Regions from separate parts of the Pseudomonas sp. LjRoot277 genome, predicted to be linked through region 1. Evidence: predicted binding sites of a transcription regulator. Region 1 holds the regulator's gene; each other region holds the start of a gene.
The links. The regulator FliA, encoded in region 1, starts transcription of late flagellar genes. The targets are predictions, from matches to a motif close to CTAAAGTTTNNNNNNNNNNNGCCGNTAA.

Region 1 (4,213 bases):
GCCTCAACCAGGAAATCCTGAAGGATCTCTTCATCGGCGCCGAAGCTCATTAAGGGGGTGCTCCTAAAGGTCTAAAAACCTAAAAACCTAAAATCCAAGACTGGATAGCAAATCGTCCACATCGTCCTGACCGGACACAACGTCTTCTCTTTTATCGGCATGAATCTGCGGACCTTCACCCTGAGAGAGATGTTTTTGCGGATCTTTTTCTGCAAGCATCGCTTCACGGTCATGTTCGATGCCCGCAAAGCGGTCCACATGACTGGCCATAAGCACGAGCTTGAGCAGGTTGCTTTCAACTTCGGTGACCAATTGGGTCACACGCTTGATCACCTGACCGGTGAGGTCCTGGTAATCCTGAGCGAGCAGAATGTCGTTGAGGTTGCTCGACACAACGCGATTGTCTTCGCTGCTGCGTGTCAGGAAACCGTCGACTCGCCGGGCCAGCTCGCGGAACTCTTCAGCCCCGACTTCGCGGCGCATGAACCGTCCCCAGTCGTTGCTCAAGGCCTGGGCTTCGTTGCTCAGGCCGTTGACCAGCGGCGTGGCGTTTTCCACCAGGTCCATGGTGCGGTTGGCAGCCGCCTCGGTCAGCTTGACCACATAACCCAGACGCTCGGTGGCATCCGTGATCTGCGAGACTTCCTCGGCTTGCGGCATGTGCGGGTCAATCTGGAAATTGACGATCGCGCTATGCAGCTCGCGAGTGAGCTTGCCCACTTCCTGATACAGGCCACGGTCACGGGTCTGATTGAGCTCATGGATCAGTTGCACAGCGTCGCCGAACCTGCCTTTTTCAAGGCTTTCGACCAGTTCGACCGCGTGTTTTTTCAGAGTCGATTCGAAATCGCCCTGTGAAGACTCGTTATGCTCCATAGCTCCCCCGTGGCGCAGTGGCTTCGCACATCAACCGATGCGTTCGAAAATCTTCTCGATTTTTTCTTTTAACGCCTGGGCCGTGAAGGGCTTGACCACATAGCCGTTAACTCCGGCCTGGGCTGCCTCGATGATTTGCTCGCGCTTGGCTTCAGCGGTCACCATCAGCACCGGCAGGTGCTTGAGCTTTTCATCGGCACGCACGTGGCGCAGCAGGTCGATACCGGTCATGCCAGGCATGTTCCAGTCTGTTACCAGAAAGTCGATGCTGCCGCTGTTGAGAACCGGAATGGCAGTAGTGCCATCGTCGGCCTCGACCGTGTTGGTGAACCCAAGGTCACGCAACAGGTTTTTAATGATCCGCCGCATCGTTGAGAAGTCATCAACGATGAGGATTTTCATGTTCTTGTCCAATTCGACCTCCAAGCAGTCTTAAACGCGCCCAGCACCTGGACGCGCCATTTCAATCAATCCGGCAAAGCACTCAATGACTGTCTGGAGCACAACAGATCGGGACCGGTACGGTTCAACACCCCACCAGCCGCGTTCGCAGTGTCCCCACACTGCCTTCAGCGCGCTCGCCACTCCCCCAAACGCCCCCGCAAACGGGCCGCGCACTGGCTGTGTAACTGGCTGACCCGAGATTCGCTGACCCCCAGGACCTCACCGATTTCCTTGAGATTCAACTCTTCGTCGTAGTACAGCGCCAACACCAGTCGCTCACGCTCCGGCAAATTGGCAATCGCGTCCGCCAGCGCCGCCTGGAAGCGTTCATCTTCCAGATCGCGTGACGGCTCGAGATGAGCACTGGCGCCATCCTCGTGCAGCCCTTCGTGTTCGCCGTCCTGCAACAGATCGTCGAAACTGAATAACCGGCTGCCCAGGGTGTCGTTCAAAATCCCGTAATAATCGTCGAGACTCAATTGGAGTTCGGCCGCAACCTCGTGATCTTTAGCGTCACGACCGGTTTTAGCTTCAATCGAGCGAATGGCGTCGCTGACCATCCGGGTATTGCGGTGGACCGAACGTGGCGCCCAGTCCCCCTTGCGTACTTCATCGAGCATCGCGCCACGGATTCGAATGCCCGCGTACGTCTCGAAACTCGCGCCTTTGCTGGCGTCGTATTTGGTCGACACTTCAAGCAGGCCGATCATCCCGGCCTGGATCAGGTCTTCGACCTGGACACTGGCCGGCAGACGCGCCAGCAAGTGGTAGGCAATGCGTTTAACCAGTGGCGCGTAACGCTCGATCAGCTCGTACTGCGCGTCACGTGCCGAATTCTTGTAGAGGTTGTAGCCACTGGCTGTCATAGCACCGGTCCTGCGGTTTGTTGCACGAGGCGCTCGACGAAAAACTCCAGGTGCCCACGCGGGTTGGCAGGTAGCGGCCAGGTATCGACCTTCTGTGCAATGGCTTTGAACGCCAGTGAGCACTTGGACCGCGGGAAGGCTTCGTAGACGGCGCGCTGCTTCTGCACAGCCTTGCGCACACTTTCGTCGTAAGGCACCGCGCCGACGTATTGTAAGGCGACGTCAAGGAAGCGATCCGTGACCTTGGTCAACTTGGCGAACAGGTTGCGCCCTTCCTGCGGGCTCTGGGCCATGTTGGCCAGGACGCGGAAACGGTTCATGCCGTAATCGCGGTTCAGCAGTTTGATCAGTGCGTAGGCATCGGTGATCGAGGTCGGTTCGTCGCAGACCACCAGCAAGACTTCCTGCGCTGCGCGAACGAAACTGACTACCGAGTCCCCAATGCCCGCAGCGGTGTCGATCACTAGCACGTCGAGGTTGTCGCCGATATCGCTGAACGCCTGGATCAGGCCGGCGTGTTGGGCCGGACTTAAATGAACCATGCTCTGTGTGCCGGACGCGGCCGGGACGATGCGAATGCCGCCAGGGCCCTGCAACAGTACGTCGCGCAGCTCGCAGCGGCCTTCGATCACGTCGGCCAAAGTACGTTTGGGTGTCAGTCCCAGCAGGACGTCGACGTTCGCCAGCCCCAGATCAGCGTCCAGCAGCATGACGCGCCGGCCGAGCTCAGCTAGAGCCAGGGACAAGTTCACTGACACGTTAGTCTTCCCGACGCCACCTTTGCCGCCGGTCACCGCGATCACCTGTACGGGATGCATGCTGCCCATGAATTTTCTTTACCTTGTCTTACTTAGACGGAGGCCACATTACTGGCTGCGCGTTCAACAACTGAACAATGCATGGCAGACCATCGATGTAGGTACAAAAACTGTTCATTAATACCTCAGCCAACCTGCTTGGTCGGGCTGTGGTAAATATCAGCGAACATGTCAGCCATGGCTTCTTCGCTGGGTTCTTCTTGCATTTGCACGCTTACGGCGCGACTGACCAACTGATGACGACGCGGTAGATGCAAATCATCCGGAATCCGCGGGCCATCGGTCAGGTAGGCCACCGGCAATTCATGACTGATGGCCAGGCTCAACACCTCGCCCAGACTTGCCGTTTCATCCAGTTTAGTCAGGATGCAGCCAGCGAGCCCACAACGCTTGTAACTGTGATAAGCGGCCGTTAGAACCTGTTTCTGGCTGGTGGTTGCCAAAACCAGGTAATTTTTTGATTTGATGCCACGACCGGCCAGGCTTTCGAGCTGCATGCGCAGTGCCGGATCGCTGGCCTGAAGGCCCGCGGTATCGATCAGCACCACGCGTTTGCGCAGCAAAGGCTCCAGCGCCTGCACCAGCGATTGGCCCGGATCGACATGCGTCACCGACACATTGAGGATCCGGCCCAACGTCTTGAGTTGTTCCTGAGCACCAATACGGTAGCTGTCCATGCTGACCAGCGCGATATTTTGCGCGCCGTACTTGAGCACGTAACGGGCCGCGAGTTTGGCCAGGGTGGTGGTCTTGCCCATGCCGGCAGGGCCGACCATGGCAATCACGCCGCCCTCTTCCAGAGGCTCGACTTCCGGTGTGGCGATCATCCGCGCCAGATGTGCCAGCAACATGCGCCAGGCCTGACGAGGTTCTTCAATATCGGTAATCAGCGCCAGCAAATCGCGCGACAACGGGCCGGACAGGCCGATGCGTTGCAGGCGACGCCAAAGATTGGCCTGGGCCGGACGGCTGCCTTGCAGCTGATTCCAGGCCAGGGAGCCGAGTTGCACTTCCATCAGTTCGCGCAGGCTGTTGAGTTCGAAACGCATCGAGTCGAACGCCCGTGGGTCGACGCCACCGGAGGCAGGTGCCGCAGCGGGTGCAGGACGACGGGGTTCGGTGTAGGTCGGCTCGATCAGCGGCTCGGCGGCGGTCAGTGGCAGGCCGGCGAATAACTGGCGATTGGTGGACTTGTCGCTCTCGCCATCG
Region 2 (4,213 bases), 1.6 Mb from region 1:
CCAAGTGTGACTAGCTTGGGGGCAGATCCTGAATTGAGGTGACCCCATCGCGAGCAAGCCCGCTCCCACATTAGATCGGTGGTGAACACAAAATTTGTGATCACTGGAGATCAAATGTGGGAGCGGGCTTGCTCGCGAAAGCTATTTCAAAGGCGCCTCAACGAAACCGGTCAACCTCGTGACGCAAGTCCGCCGCGAGCTTCTCCAGCTCTTTGGCCGTCACCGCCAGATTGGATACCACTTCACGCTGCTCACTGTTCGCCAGAGCAATGCTTTGCAGGTTGCTGCTGAGCAAGGTGGCGGTACTGCTCTGCTCCTGAGTCGCGGTGGTGATCGCCGCGAATTGCTGACCGGCAGAACGACTTTGCTCATCGATCCGTGCCAGGGCACTGGCGACGTTGGCGTTGCGCGACAGGCCTTCCTGCATCAATACGTTGCCCTGCTCCATGGTGCTAATGGCGTTACCGGTTTCCAGCTGAATGCTCTGGATCATCCCGGAAATTTCATCTGTCGCCTGGCGGGTACGCGAAGCCAGGTTGCGAACTTCATCGGCCACGACCGCAAAACCACGACCCTGCTCGCCGGCACGAGCGGCTTCGATGGCGGCGTTGAGCGCCAGCAGGTTGGTTTGATCGGCAATCGAGGTAATCACACCGACAATGCCGCCGATTTCCTGGGAGCGCTGACCCAAGGTATTGATCACCGTCGCCGTGCTGTTCAGCGCGCCAGCGATTTGCTCCAGGGACGAGGACGCTTCGTCCATCGACGTACGACCGATCTGGGTTTGCTGTGCGTTTTCCTGGGCCAAACGCTGAGTACTGCCCATGTTGTCGGCGATGTTCAGGGACGTAGCGCTGAACTCTTCCACGGCGCCGGCCATGCTGGTGATTTCGCCCGACTGCTGCTCCATCCCTTCATAGGCGCCACCGGAAAGACCGGACAAGGCCTGGGCGCGGCTGTTGACCTCTTGCGAGGCCTTGCGGATGTGCTCGACCATGGTCGACAGCGCTTGGCTCATCTGGTTGAAGGCGCGGGCCAGCTGACCGATTTCGTCATTGCTCGATACGTTCAGACGCACGCTCAAATCACCGGCGCCCAAGGCTTCGGCCTGACGCACCAGATCACCCAGCGGCGCGAGTTTGCTGCGCAACAGCCAGACGGCCGAACCCACAGCGATCAACATTGCCAGCAGACTGCCAATCGCCAATTGAATGCCGACACTCCAGGTCACGGCACGGATTTCAGTTTTCGGCATGCTCGCCACGACCGACCATGGGCCGCCTTCAAACGGTACGGCAATGCTGTAGAAATCTTCGGACTTGTCACTCCAGAACTCGCCCGTGCCCGGCGTCTTCGCCAAGCCAACGATGGTCGGAGCCGCCTGATCCAGCGCTTGTACGCCCGCGATCGGCACCAGCCATTTGCTCTGTTCATCCAGCAGCGCCAGGGAACCGGTCTGGCCGATACGGAAACGCTTGAGGTTGGCGAACTGCGCGTTCTGCGCGTCGGTGTAGTCGAATCCTACGAACAGAACGGCAATCACCTTACCGCCGCTGTCACGTACGGGGGTGTACTGAGTCATGTAGGAGCGTTCGAACAGCAGGGCGCGACCGACGTAGGCCTGCCCCGCCATCAAGCGGGCATAGGCCGGGTTCGCGTGATCGAGCAGCGTGCCGATGGCCCGGCTGCCGTCCTGTTTGCTCAGGGACGTGCTGACCCGGATGAAGTCTTCGCCGCTACGCACAAACACCGTCGCAACGCCGGCGGTCATTTGCTTGAACTCGTCCACTTCCTTGAAATTGTTGTTCAGCACTTCGCTGCCCAGGTGCAGCCCCGGCGTCTGCGCGCCCGCTACCGCCACCGGTTCATCCGGGTGCACGCTCAAACCGGCGCTGAAGCGCTTCTCGAACAGACCGCTGAGGCGCTGCGTGCTTTCACGCAACGTGCCGTGAAAGGTGCTCAACTGATCGGCCAGCAACCGGGCTTCACTGGCCAGGTGCTCTTCGCGCGTGGCGAGGTTGGCGCTGTCCAGCGAACGCAGGGCGAACACGGTACTGCCGCTGATGACAATCGCCAGTATCACGGCAAGCGCAAAACCAAGCTGTGAGGCGATCCGGGCACGAGGTTGAGACATGACAGCTCCTGGCCGAGTGACCGGATCCTCCTTGATCTGGCTGCACACTCAGCAAAATTCTAATAATGGGAATTGCGTCGAACCTGCACGAAGGTTCCACCTGAATTTTCGGCGGAAAATCTGAATACTTGAGTAATTAGCCGGGATATGGCTCAAGGCCGCCATTGCGGCGGCTCTATCGATTCAGCCCAAGTGTTGAACGTCGGGCAATTCCATTGCTCGGGCTTCGCCTTGCAGGAAGTCGCTGAGCCTGCGCAAACGTTCACCACCGGGGCGAGTTTTCGGCCAAACCAGGTAATATTTCTCACCGCTGGCGACGGCCGTCGGCCACGGCAGACTCAGACGTCCCTGAGCCACATCTTCCGCCACCATCAGCAGATCGCCCATGGACACGCCATAACCTCGGGCGGCGGCGATCATGCCCAGTTCCAGCGTGTCGAACACCTGCCCGCCCTTGAGCGACACCTGATCCGCCAGTCCCATGCGTTCCAGCCAACTGCGCCAGTCGCGACGATCCGGTGTCGGGTGCAGCAGTTCGGCATTGGCCAACCGTGCGACATCCCACGGTTGATCCTGCAGAAGATTAGGTGCGCCGACTGGAATCAGCTCTTCCGGGAACAGGAAACTCGCCTCCCAGTCCGGCGGGAAATTTCCGTTGCTGAGAATGACAGCGCAGTCGAACGGTTCATGGTTGAAGTCCACCGAGTCGACGTCCATCCAGGCGCTGGTCAATTGCACCTCGTTGCCCGGTTGCAGGTGCCGAAAGCGGCTGAGCCGTGCCAGCAGCCAGCGCATGGTCAGGGTCGACGGCGCTTTCATGCGCAGGATGTCATCTTCGGCGCGCAAGGTATTGCAGGCCCGCTCCAGGGCGGTGAAGCCTTCTCGAATGCCGGGCAGGATCAGCCGCGCCGACTCGGTCAGTTGCAGATTGCGTCCGCTGCGGTGAAACAGCCGACAGGCAAAATGCTCTTCGAGCGTACGAATGTGCCGGCTGACCGCGCTTTGGGTGATCGACAGTTCTTCAGCAGCGCGGGTAAACGAACTGTGCCGCGCCGCCGCTTCGAATGCGCGCAGGGCATACAAGGGAGGAAGACGACGGGACATCGGGAAAGCTCCTATAGCGAGATTCGGTCACCCTAGCAGAAACTCTCCAGCATGAGTTTGAATCATGCAACCCATCCTTTTTATCCCTTTGTGCAAACCCCGTAGAGCGCCGAGAATCGACGCTTTCCTGTCCCTCTTTAATTATCGAGCGTGATGACCATGCAGCATCCAGCACGTACCGAACTCTGGGCCATCCTGCGGCTGTCGGGGCCGTTGATTGCCTCGCAGTTGGCGCACATGCTGATGGTCCTCACCGACACCTTGATGATGGCGCGCCTGAGTCCAGAGGCGCTGGCCGGTGGCGGTCTGGGCGCAGCGACTTACTCGTTCGTGTCGATTTTCTGCATTGGCGTGATCGCCGCGGTCGGCACCCTCGTGGCCATCCGTCAGGGAGCCGGCGACATCGTCGGCGCCACCAGGCTGACCCAGGCCGGGTTATGGCTGGCGTGGTTGATGGCGTTGGTGGCCGGGCTGCTGCTGTGGAACCTCAAACCGGTGTTGCTGCTGTTCGGCCAGACCGAAACCAATGTCCACGCGGCCGGTCAGTTCCTGCTGATCCTGCCGTTCGCCCTGCCCGGCTACCTGAGCTTCATGGCCCTGCGCGGCTTCACCAGCGCCATTGGCCGCGCGACGCCAGTGATGGTCATCAGCCTCAGCGGCACCGTGGCCAACTTCCTGCTGAATTACGCGTTGATAACCGGCATGTTCGGCCTGCCGAAACTGGGGCTGATGGGCATCGGGCTGGTCACCGCTGTTGTCGCCAACTGCATGGCGCTGGCGCTGGCCTGGCACATCCGTCGACATCCGGCCTACGACGCTTTTCCCTTGCGTCAGGGCCTGTCGCGACCTGACCGTCAATACCTCAAGGAACTGTGGCGCCTGGGACTGCCGATTGGTGGCACCTACGCGGTGGAAGTCGGACTGTTTGCGTTCGCCGCGCTGTGCATGGGCACCATGGGCAGTACGCAAATGGGC
Region 3 (4,213 bases), 4.4 Mb from region 1:
AAGCCGACATCGCTGTCGGCTTTTTTGCGGGTCACTGCTTCGGCGGTTCCGCCGGCTTCGGCGCCGGGTTGTCGAACAGGTTCAAACGCTCGCGAAGCTCATGCGCCGGCAACGGTTCTTTATCCGCCGGCAACGCATTCGGGTCGGCTGGCGTGACGGGCACTTCGCCCGGGCCGCCCTGCCCTTGCGCCGGCTCTGGAGCCGGTTCCGTACCTTGCGAACCTTCGATGGCACGCTGGGCTTTCTTGGTCAGTACCACGATGTCGATACGGCGGTTGACCGGATTGAACGGGTGCTCGCGATCGAACAGTGCTGACGAGGCATAACCGACGACACGCGCCACCTGCGCATCCGGATAGCTGCCGGCAACCAGCGCACGACGTGCCGCGTTGGCACGGTTGGCCGAGAGCTCCCAGTTACCAAAGTCACCGGTGCCCGTGTACGGCTTGGCATCGGTGTGGCCGCTGATGCTGATCTTGTTCGGCACCGCTTTAATGGTGTCGGCCATGGCCAGCAGGATGTCTTCGAAGTACGGCTTCAGACGAGCACTGCCGGAGTCGAACATCGGCCGGTTTTCGGCGTCCACGATCTGGATGCGCAAACCGTCCGGCGTGATTTCGAAACTGATCTGGTCTTTGAATTTCTTCAGCTGCGGGTTCTCTTCAACCTTGGTCTGCAGTTCTTGCAGCAACAACTCGAGACGTTCCTTCTCGACCTGCTCGGCCATGCCTTCAACCTGCTCGGCATCGATGGTCACCTTGTCGGGCTGCGGCTGAGATTTCACCTCGGGGTTGAGGGTGTTCTCCGGCGCCAGGGTCGGTGTGCCGCCCAGGTCGATGATGTACGGCGTGCCGCTTTCGGAAAAGCCGACCGGGTCCTTGAAGTAACCGGCGATGGCGATCTTCTGTTCAGGCGTTGCGGTGGACAGCAGCCACAGCACCAGGAAGAACGCCATCATCGCCGTCGCGAAGTCCGCGAAGGCGATTTTCCAGGCGCCCCCGTGATGCCCACCGGCGATGCGCTTGACGCGCTTGATGATTATCGGCTGGTTATTTTCCATGACTTAACGACCGCGAACCGCTTGTTCCAGCTCAGCGAAGCTAGGACGGTGCGCCGGGTACAGAACCTTACGGCCGAACTCTACCGCCAGCGATGGCGGCATGCCGGAAGCGGAAGCCACCAGCGAGGCCTTGATGGCTTCGTAGACGTTGAGTTCTTCCTTGGCATCGTGGGCCAGGGAATGGGCCAGCGGACCGAAGAAACCGTACGCCGCGAGAATACCGAAGAAGGTACCGACCAGCGCCGCACCCACGTGCAGGCCGATGGATTTCTGATCGCCTTCACCCAGGGAAGCCATGGTCACCACAATACCGAGTACCGCCGCGACGATACCGAAACCGGGCATGGCGTCGGCAATACCGTTCACCGCATGGGACGGATGCTCGAGGTCTTCCTTGAGGCTGTAAAGCTCCATGTCGAACAGGCCTTCAAGCTCATGGGGAGCCATGTTGCCGGAGGACATGATGCGCAGGTAATCGCAGATGAATGCAGTCATGCGTTCGTCTTTGAGCACAGCCGGGTACTTGGCGAAAATCGGGCTCGCAGCGGCATCTTCAATGTCGCCTTCGATCGCCATCATGCCTTCGCGGCGGCTCTTGTTGAGGATCTCGTAGATCAGGCCCAGCACTTCCAGATAGAACGTGTGGTTGAAACGCGAACTGAACATGCCCAAGGATTTCTTGAGCACGTGCAGGGTCATGTAACCGGGGTTGGCCTGCAGAAATGCACCGAGTGCCGCACCACCAATAATCATCACCTCGAAGGGCTGAATCAGGGCGGCAATTTTGCCGTGGGAGAGCACGTATCCGCCGAGCACGCTCGCGAATACGACGATGATGCCGATAATTTTAGCCATAGGTAGGAGAGCACTTACTGAGTCGGGTTCAAGGTCATATTCGGAAGTTAAAAAATCTCTTCTTCTACTTATCGGCAAAACTGCGCCAGACTATAGCCAGTTCAGGCGAAAAGCCAATTTGGCCCGCTCCGGGCATAGGTAATGCAGACGATGATCGCGTCCAACCATGGCTAACGAAACGAACGTTCCAACTCCAAAACCAACCACTCTCGAAGGCTGGGTAAAGCTTCTCGATGGCGTGCGCTTGCCCGTTCCGCAAGCCAGTCATGACCGTGTCTGCAAGGCCATCGCCAACAGTCGCAGCTCCCTGCGCGATATCGCCGAACTGATACAGGACAGCCCCGCGCTGGCGCTGAGCGTGATTCGCGAAGCCAATCGTCACACCCATGGCAGCATGACCGAGCCTGCGGAAAACCTTGAGGTGGCGATCAATCGCCTCGGTTTGAAGCGCACCGAAGAACTGCTCGCCCGCCTGCCCGCCGAACCTCAGTTAGAAATTCCGATCGCCCTGCGTCAGCTGCAACTGATCAGCCAGCACGCGACCCAACAGGCCAACGGTTTTTTCGCCAGTCGCCTGGCGCGGCTGTGGCAAGACATCCATTGGGGCAGCCTGCTGTTTCTCTCGCCGCTCTGGCCGATGGCGTTGACCCATCCGCAGTTGCTCGAAGAGTGGGAGCTGCGGGTCATCCATAAAGGCGAGTCGGCGCGCAAAGTCGAAAAGCAGTTGTTCGGCGTACGCCTACTGGATATCTGCCTGGCGCTCGTGGACATCTGGCGCCTGCCGATCTGGGTGCAGCAGGGTTATCGGCTGCTGCTCAACGAGCAGCGTGAGCTGGTGAAAGTCCTGCGCATCGCGCGCGACAGCGATCATCCATTGCGCCAGCAGAACCGCCTCGATGACGATCCGACCCTGCGCCGCTGGCTCAATCAACCGGCCAATACGGTGCTGCTGGCCAACGGTCTGGCGCTGTCGGCGCAACAGGCCTGGGACAGTCCGCACAGCGAACGCTGGCAGTATCTGACCAGCCTTTACCTGCAAATGCCGATGGACGAAGTGCAGCAGCAGTTGCACCAACAGGCCGCCAACAGCGCCCGTCATCATGCGATGCCAGACCTTTGGCACCCGGCCGTTTCACTGATCTGGCCGTGGGGCATGAACCGCGTGCACGCAGGCTTGCTGCCGGCCCCGGCACCGACTGCCGAAGACCTGGCGAAATGGCGCAGACAATGTGCAGAGTTGCTGGTCGAGCCGAGTCGCTTCACCAATGCCATGCACTTGACCACGTCTGCCCGGGACGCTTTGGTTGCGTGCGGCATGCGTCGGGTGATGATCCTGATGGCCGACCGCACCCATGACAATCTGCGAGTGCACCAGACGGCCGGACTGCCAAAAGAAGTGGCCGGTCTGAACTTCGTCGTCAGCCAGAGCACCGTGCTGCAACGCCTGCTCTCGCAGCAGGCCCAGGTACGCCTGACGCCGGCCAACAACGCGCAATTTTCGGCCCTGTTACCGGCCAGCCTGCGCTCACAGTTCGGCGGCGAACACTTGCTGTTGCGCTCACTGGTCAATAATGGTCGGGTGATCATGATTGTGGTGGCGGATCAGGGCGGCGGGCCGTTCTCGGAAATCACCGTGCAAGCCTTCGGCAAAACCGCGCAGTGCATCGAGAAAGCCCTGCACAGCTTTAGTCACCGCGGCCAATGACGCTGCTATACAATCCTCCCCTTTGTGTTCTGGAGACCTCACATGTCTGAATTCTCTGGCTTGCCGCTGGTCATCGAGCCGAGCGACTTGCTCGCCCGTCTCGACTCCCGCGAACTGATTCTGGTGGACCTGACCAGCAGCGCCCGCTATGCCGAAGGGCATATCCCCGGTGCGCGTTTTGTCGATCCGAAACGCACGCAACTCGGTCAGGCGCCTGCGCCGGGCCTGATGCCGTCGCAAGCGGCACTCGAAACGTTGTTCGGTGAGCTGGGACACAACCCCGATGCGGTCTACGTGGTCTATGACGACGAAGGCGGCGGTTGGGCCGGGCGCTTTATCTGGCTACTGGATGTCATCGGCCACAGCAAGTACCACTATGTCGACGGCGGCCTGAAAGCCTGGCTGGCAGAAGGTTTGCCCATGTCGATCCAGATCCCGGCAGCGGTCGGCGGCCCGGTTGCGTTGACCTTGCACGACGAACCCACTGCCACCCGCGAGTACCTGCAAAGCCGTCTAGGTGCCGCCGACCTGGCGATCTGGGACGCACGTGGGCCTCTGGAGTACTCCGGCGAGAAAGTCCTGGCGGCCAAGGC
Region 4 (4,213 bases), 3.4 Mb from region 1:
CAAGGAACCGGAAGTACTGCCCCCCTCATCCTGCAACGCCTGCAACAACGCCGCCGTTGCCGTCTGCAACGAACCCGAAGTCGTCGCAATCTGCGACTGAGCCGCCGCGACGTCCGCCGCTTTGGCTTCGGCGCTTTCCTGTTTGGCCTGGGCCGCTTGCAGTTGCTGCTGTTGTTCCTGCAATTGCTTTTGCAGCTCGGCGATCTGCTTGCGCAGCTCTTTCACCGTATCGGATTCTTCGCTGCTGCTGGAGCTGCTGCCGCTCGCCGCGGGGGCGCCACCGGCGGATACCTTGGTGGTGTCGCTGGACGCCTCAGCGGTTGCCGTGACTGAGGTGTCTTCGGTGCTGTCGCTGACGGCAGTCTTGTTCGAAGCAGTCGTAGCCGTCGGGGTGATCGAAACGGAAGTGATGCTGACCATGGCGGTTTTCCATTGGGTTTATGGGATTACCGTGATCATCGACATCGACACTGCGGACTTGAGATCGACTGTGTACCGACTCGGTAAGCAAACCGGTACACAGCCCTTCCCGTTACGCGCTTAGACGTGCCGTCACTTCATTCAACTGCCCCGACAACCCGTGCAGGTTGTGGCTGGCCGCTTCGGTGCGCTGCACGTTGTCCAGATTGGTGCTGGCGATGCTGGTGATTTCGGTGAGGTTGCGCGAGATGTCTTCGGCCACCGACGTCTGCTCTTCCGCGGCGGTGGCGATCTGGCGGTTCATGTCGCGAATGGCTTCCACGGCAAGGGTGATGCGCTCCAGCATGGCGCCGGCCTGAGTCACTTGCTCGACACTTTCCTCACTGCGCGACTGACCGCTTTCAATCGCCTGAGCGGCGTCCACCGCACCGGTTTGCACAGTTTGAATGATCTGGTTGATCTCGATGATCGACGCCGCCGTGCGCTGGGCCAGACTGCGGACTTCATCGGCCACCACCGCAAAACCGCGCCCGGCTTCACCGGCGCGGGCCGCTTCGATGGCGGCGTTGAGCGCCAGCAGATTGGTCTGCTCGGCGATGCCGCGAATCACTTCCAGCACCTTGCCGATGCGCCCGCTGTCGGTTTCCAGACGACGGATGACCGTGGCGGTATTGGCGATTTCGCCGCGCATTTGGGTGATGGTGTGAATGGTGCCCTGCATGACCTTTTCGCCCTGCTGGGCGGACTGGTCGGCATCGTCGGCGGCACGTGCCGCATCGGCTGCGTGACGCGCGACTTCTTGCGCGGTAGCGGACATTTCGTTCATTGCCGTGGCCACCTGATCGGTGCGGTTGAACTGCTCGTTGGTGCCGCTGGCCATCAGGCTGGCGATGGAATTCAGCTCACCGCTGGCGCTGTCCAGATCCTGGGCGCTGCGCTGCAAACGGTTGAAGGTTTCGGCAAGAAAATCGCGCAGGGTATTGGCGGCCGTCGCCAGTTTGCCCAGCTCGTCCTGACGGGTGCTGGCCACGCGTTCGGCGAAACGACCCTGGCTGAGTTGCGCCACGTACTCGATCAGTTTGCGAATCGGCTCGACCAGGTTGCGGTTGACCAGCCACAGGCTCAGCAACCCGATCAACAGACCCGAGACGAGCATCACAATGATCCCCAGCAACACGGTGCGGTCAGCGTCGGCGCTGATCAGCTTCGATTGCTCGGCACCCTGCTTGCGCAGTTCGCTGACCAACTCACTCATCTGATCGCTGGTCGCGCGGTCCACTCCTTTGACCGCCGTGTCGCCAGCCGTTGGGTCAGCGCCTGCCGCCACGTAGGCGTCACGGCCCTTCTGATAGGCCGCGCCCAACAGACGATGTTCGTCCCGCAGGCGTTCGATGCGAGTCTTGAGTGACGGCTCGATACCCTTCTGTCCGGCCAGTTCACCGAGGATGCCCTGCACGTCGCGCTGGCGGTCTTCGAATTGCTTCCAGTATTTGTCCAGATCCGCAGGCTGCTTGCCGCGTAGCAGAACGTTTTTCCACTCCTGTACCTGCACCTTGAATTGCAGGTTGGCTTCATCGATCAATTGCGAGGTGTGCAGTGGGCCTTCGATCAGATTCGCGTAGTTCTGAACACCGCTGGACAGAAAGTGAAAGCAGGCCAGGGCGATCAGCAACATGGCCAACAGGCTGCCGCTCAACAAGGCAAGGATTTGTGATCTCAGGGATTTTTGCAGCATCGAGTGATACTCATGACAGGGATGAGGCACGCCGCAACAAGGCGTGAAAGGTGTCCGGACATCCCTGTCTGCGACCTTGATTCGTGGCCAAAGCCGTGCAAGTTAACGTCAGCGTAATCGGCGCCCCAGAGCGGTTCTTGAATGAATTCCGACCATCGGTACGGCCACTATTTTGCCGCTATCCAACTGTCACAAAGCCGTCAAAAACCCTTGCGATGATGTGGCTCAAGTGAACCTGCAAAACCCGCCATAACGCGATCTGTAGCAGCTGGCGAAGCCTGCGTTCGGCTGCGTAGCAGTCGTGAAATCAGACGATGCGGTGTTTCAGAAAAACCTCGCACTCAGGTTTACGACTGCTGCGCAGCCGAACGCAGCCTCGCAAGCTCGACAGCTGCTACAGAACCGAACGCAGGCTTCGCCAGCTGCTACACAAAGCGACCGACCGCACCTCCTTCAGCGAGACTCCATGAACCACAGCATCGACCAAAGTCATCGCGACACGGACCTGTTCGGTCTGCTGTACGGTTTCAGTTTTCGCCCCGGCGAGCGCGGCCGGGAGCTCGATTCGGCCAAGGCGTTGCAGTGCCTGCAACAACCCGGCGACAACGACGAATTTCTCTGGCTGCACCTGAACCTGGCTCATGCGGCGTGCGAGCGCTGGATGAAAAGCCATCTGGAATTGCCCGACGAATTTTTCGAAGCGCTGCATGAAGGTTCGCGCTCGACGCGCATCGAGCATGTGGATTCGGCGTTGCTGGCGGTGGTCAACGACGTGGTGTTCAACCTCAGCAGCATGGTCTCCTCGGATGTCTCAACGCTGTGGGTCTGCGCCCGCAGTCGGCTGATCGTCAGCGCACGCCTGCAACCGCTGCACTCGGTGGACAAACTGCGCTCGTCGGTGAAGGCCGGTGAATGCTTTCGTTCACCGCTGGAATTGCTGGTGCATCTGCTGCGCGATCAGGGCGAAGTGCTGACCCAGATCGTGCGCAAGACCAGCCTCAGTGTCGATCAGATCGAAGATGAGTTGTTGTCCTCGCGGCTGTCGACCAACCGGGCTGAGTTGGGTGCCAACCGACGGGTGCTGGTGCGCCTGCAACGCTTGTTGGCGCTGGAACCAGGCTCGTTGCTGCGCCTGCTCAATCGCCCGCCGCAGTGGTTGCAGAAGGAAGACGTCAAGGAGCTGCGCAAGTCCACCGAGGAGTTCGCGCTGATCATCAACGACCTCACGGCGCTGGGCGAACGGATCAAGCTGTTGCAGGAAGAAATCGCCGCCAACCTCAACGAACAGAGCAACCGCACGCTGTTCACCCTGACCGTGGTGACGGTGCTTGCGTTGCCGATCAACATCATCGCCGGGTTCTTTGGCATGAACGTCGGTGGGGTGCCGCTTTCCGGCGACCCGGAAGGGTTTTGGATTCTGGTGGCATTGGTCGCGACGTTTACCGTGATCGCCGGGCGTTGGGCGTTTCGTAAGCGTCAGGATTATTGAGAGCGGCTTACATCCCTTCGCGAGCAAGCCCGCTCCCACACTAGATCACTGCCGGGCACAAAATCTGCGCTCACTGAAGTTCAGTGTGGGAGCGGGCTTGCTCGCGAAGACGGCAGCACAGTCACCATCCAAGTCCGAGACGGATCAGATCAACGGATTCACAAAAAACCCAAACCCTGACCTAGGGCAGTCTCTCTGTAACATTCAGCAACGATCATGGGCGACACTCCTTCTCCCCTCAGGATTGTCCGTCATGGCTACTCCTTCCTTCACCGCCGCCCAGGCGCCCGCCAATAGCGCCAAACCGCAACTCGATAAAAAGCCCGGCCTGCTGACCATCGTGATTTTCTTCGCTGTGCTGGGCAGCGGGCTGTTGTTCACCGCCTACAGCCTGATGCACGACATGAACGAACTCGGCACCGTGGTGACCACCTGGACCCCGTTTCTACTGTTGGGCGTGGCGCTGCTGATTGCCCTCGGCTTTGAATTCGTCAACGGTTTCCACGACACCGCCAACGCCGTGGCCACGGTGATTTACACCAACTCCTTGCCGCCGAATTTCGCGGTGG

Region 2: the regulator FliA is predicted to act here: its motif matches at 2,240-2,267, upstream of ACSQ87_RS01520 (methyl-accepting chemotaxis protein).
Region 3: the regulator FliA is predicted to act here: its motif matches at 1,984-2,011, upstream of motA (flagellar motor stator protein MotA).
Region 4: the regulator FliA is predicted to act here: its motif matches at 2,270-2,297, upstream of ACSQ87_RS24920 (methyl-accepting chemotaxis protein).

The regions. Positions count from the first base shown of each region.
Region 1 covers NZ_CAXURI020000001.1:1,868,360-1,872,572, reverse strand. Annotated here, with positions in the region: gene ACSQ87_RS08920 (chemotaxis protein CheA) at 1-50, opposite strand, end outside; gene ACSQ87_RS08915 (protein phosphatase CheZ) at 88-876, opposite strand; gene ACSQ87_RS08910 (chemotaxis response regulator CheY) at 907-1,278, opposite strand; gene fliA (RNA polymerase sigma factor FliA) at 1,446-2,186, opposite strand; gene fleN (flagellar synthesis regulator FleN) at 2,183-3,013, opposite strand; gene flhF (flagellar biosynthesis protein FlhF) at 3,130-4,213, opposite strand, start outside.
Region 2 covers NZ_CAXURI020000001.1:318,280-322,492, reverse strand. Annotated here, with positions in the region: gene ACSQ87_RS01525 (vWA domain-containing protein) at 1-14, shown strand, start outside; gene ACSQ87_RS01520 (methyl-accepting chemotaxis protein) at 158-2,134, opposite strand; gene ACSQ87_RS01515 (LysR substrate-binding domain-containing protein) at 2,318-3,238, opposite strand; gene ACSQ87_RS01510 (NorM family multidrug efflux MATE transporter) at 3,398-4,213, shown strand, end outside.
Region 3 covers NZ_CAXURI020000001.1:6,253,214-6,257,426, forward strand. Annotated here, with positions in the region: gene motB (flagellar motor protein MotB) at 32-1,060, opposite strand; gene motA (flagellar motor stator protein MotA) at 1,064-1,915, opposite strand; gene ACSQ87_RS29030 (HDOD domain-containing protein) at 2,082-3,620, shown strand; gene ACSQ87_RS29035 (rhodanese-like domain-containing protein) at 3,663-4,213, shown strand, end outside.
Region 4 covers NZ_CAXURI020000001.1:5,316,725-5,320,937, forward strand. Annotated here, with positions in the region: gene ACSQ87_RS24915 (hypothetical protein) at 1-420, opposite strand, end outside; gene ACSQ87_RS24920 (methyl-accepting chemotaxis protein) at 533-2,155, opposite strand; gene ACSQ87_RS24925 (transporter) at 2,622-3,644, shown strand; gene ACSQ87_RS24930 (inorganic phosphate transporter) at 3,898-4,213, shown strand, end outside.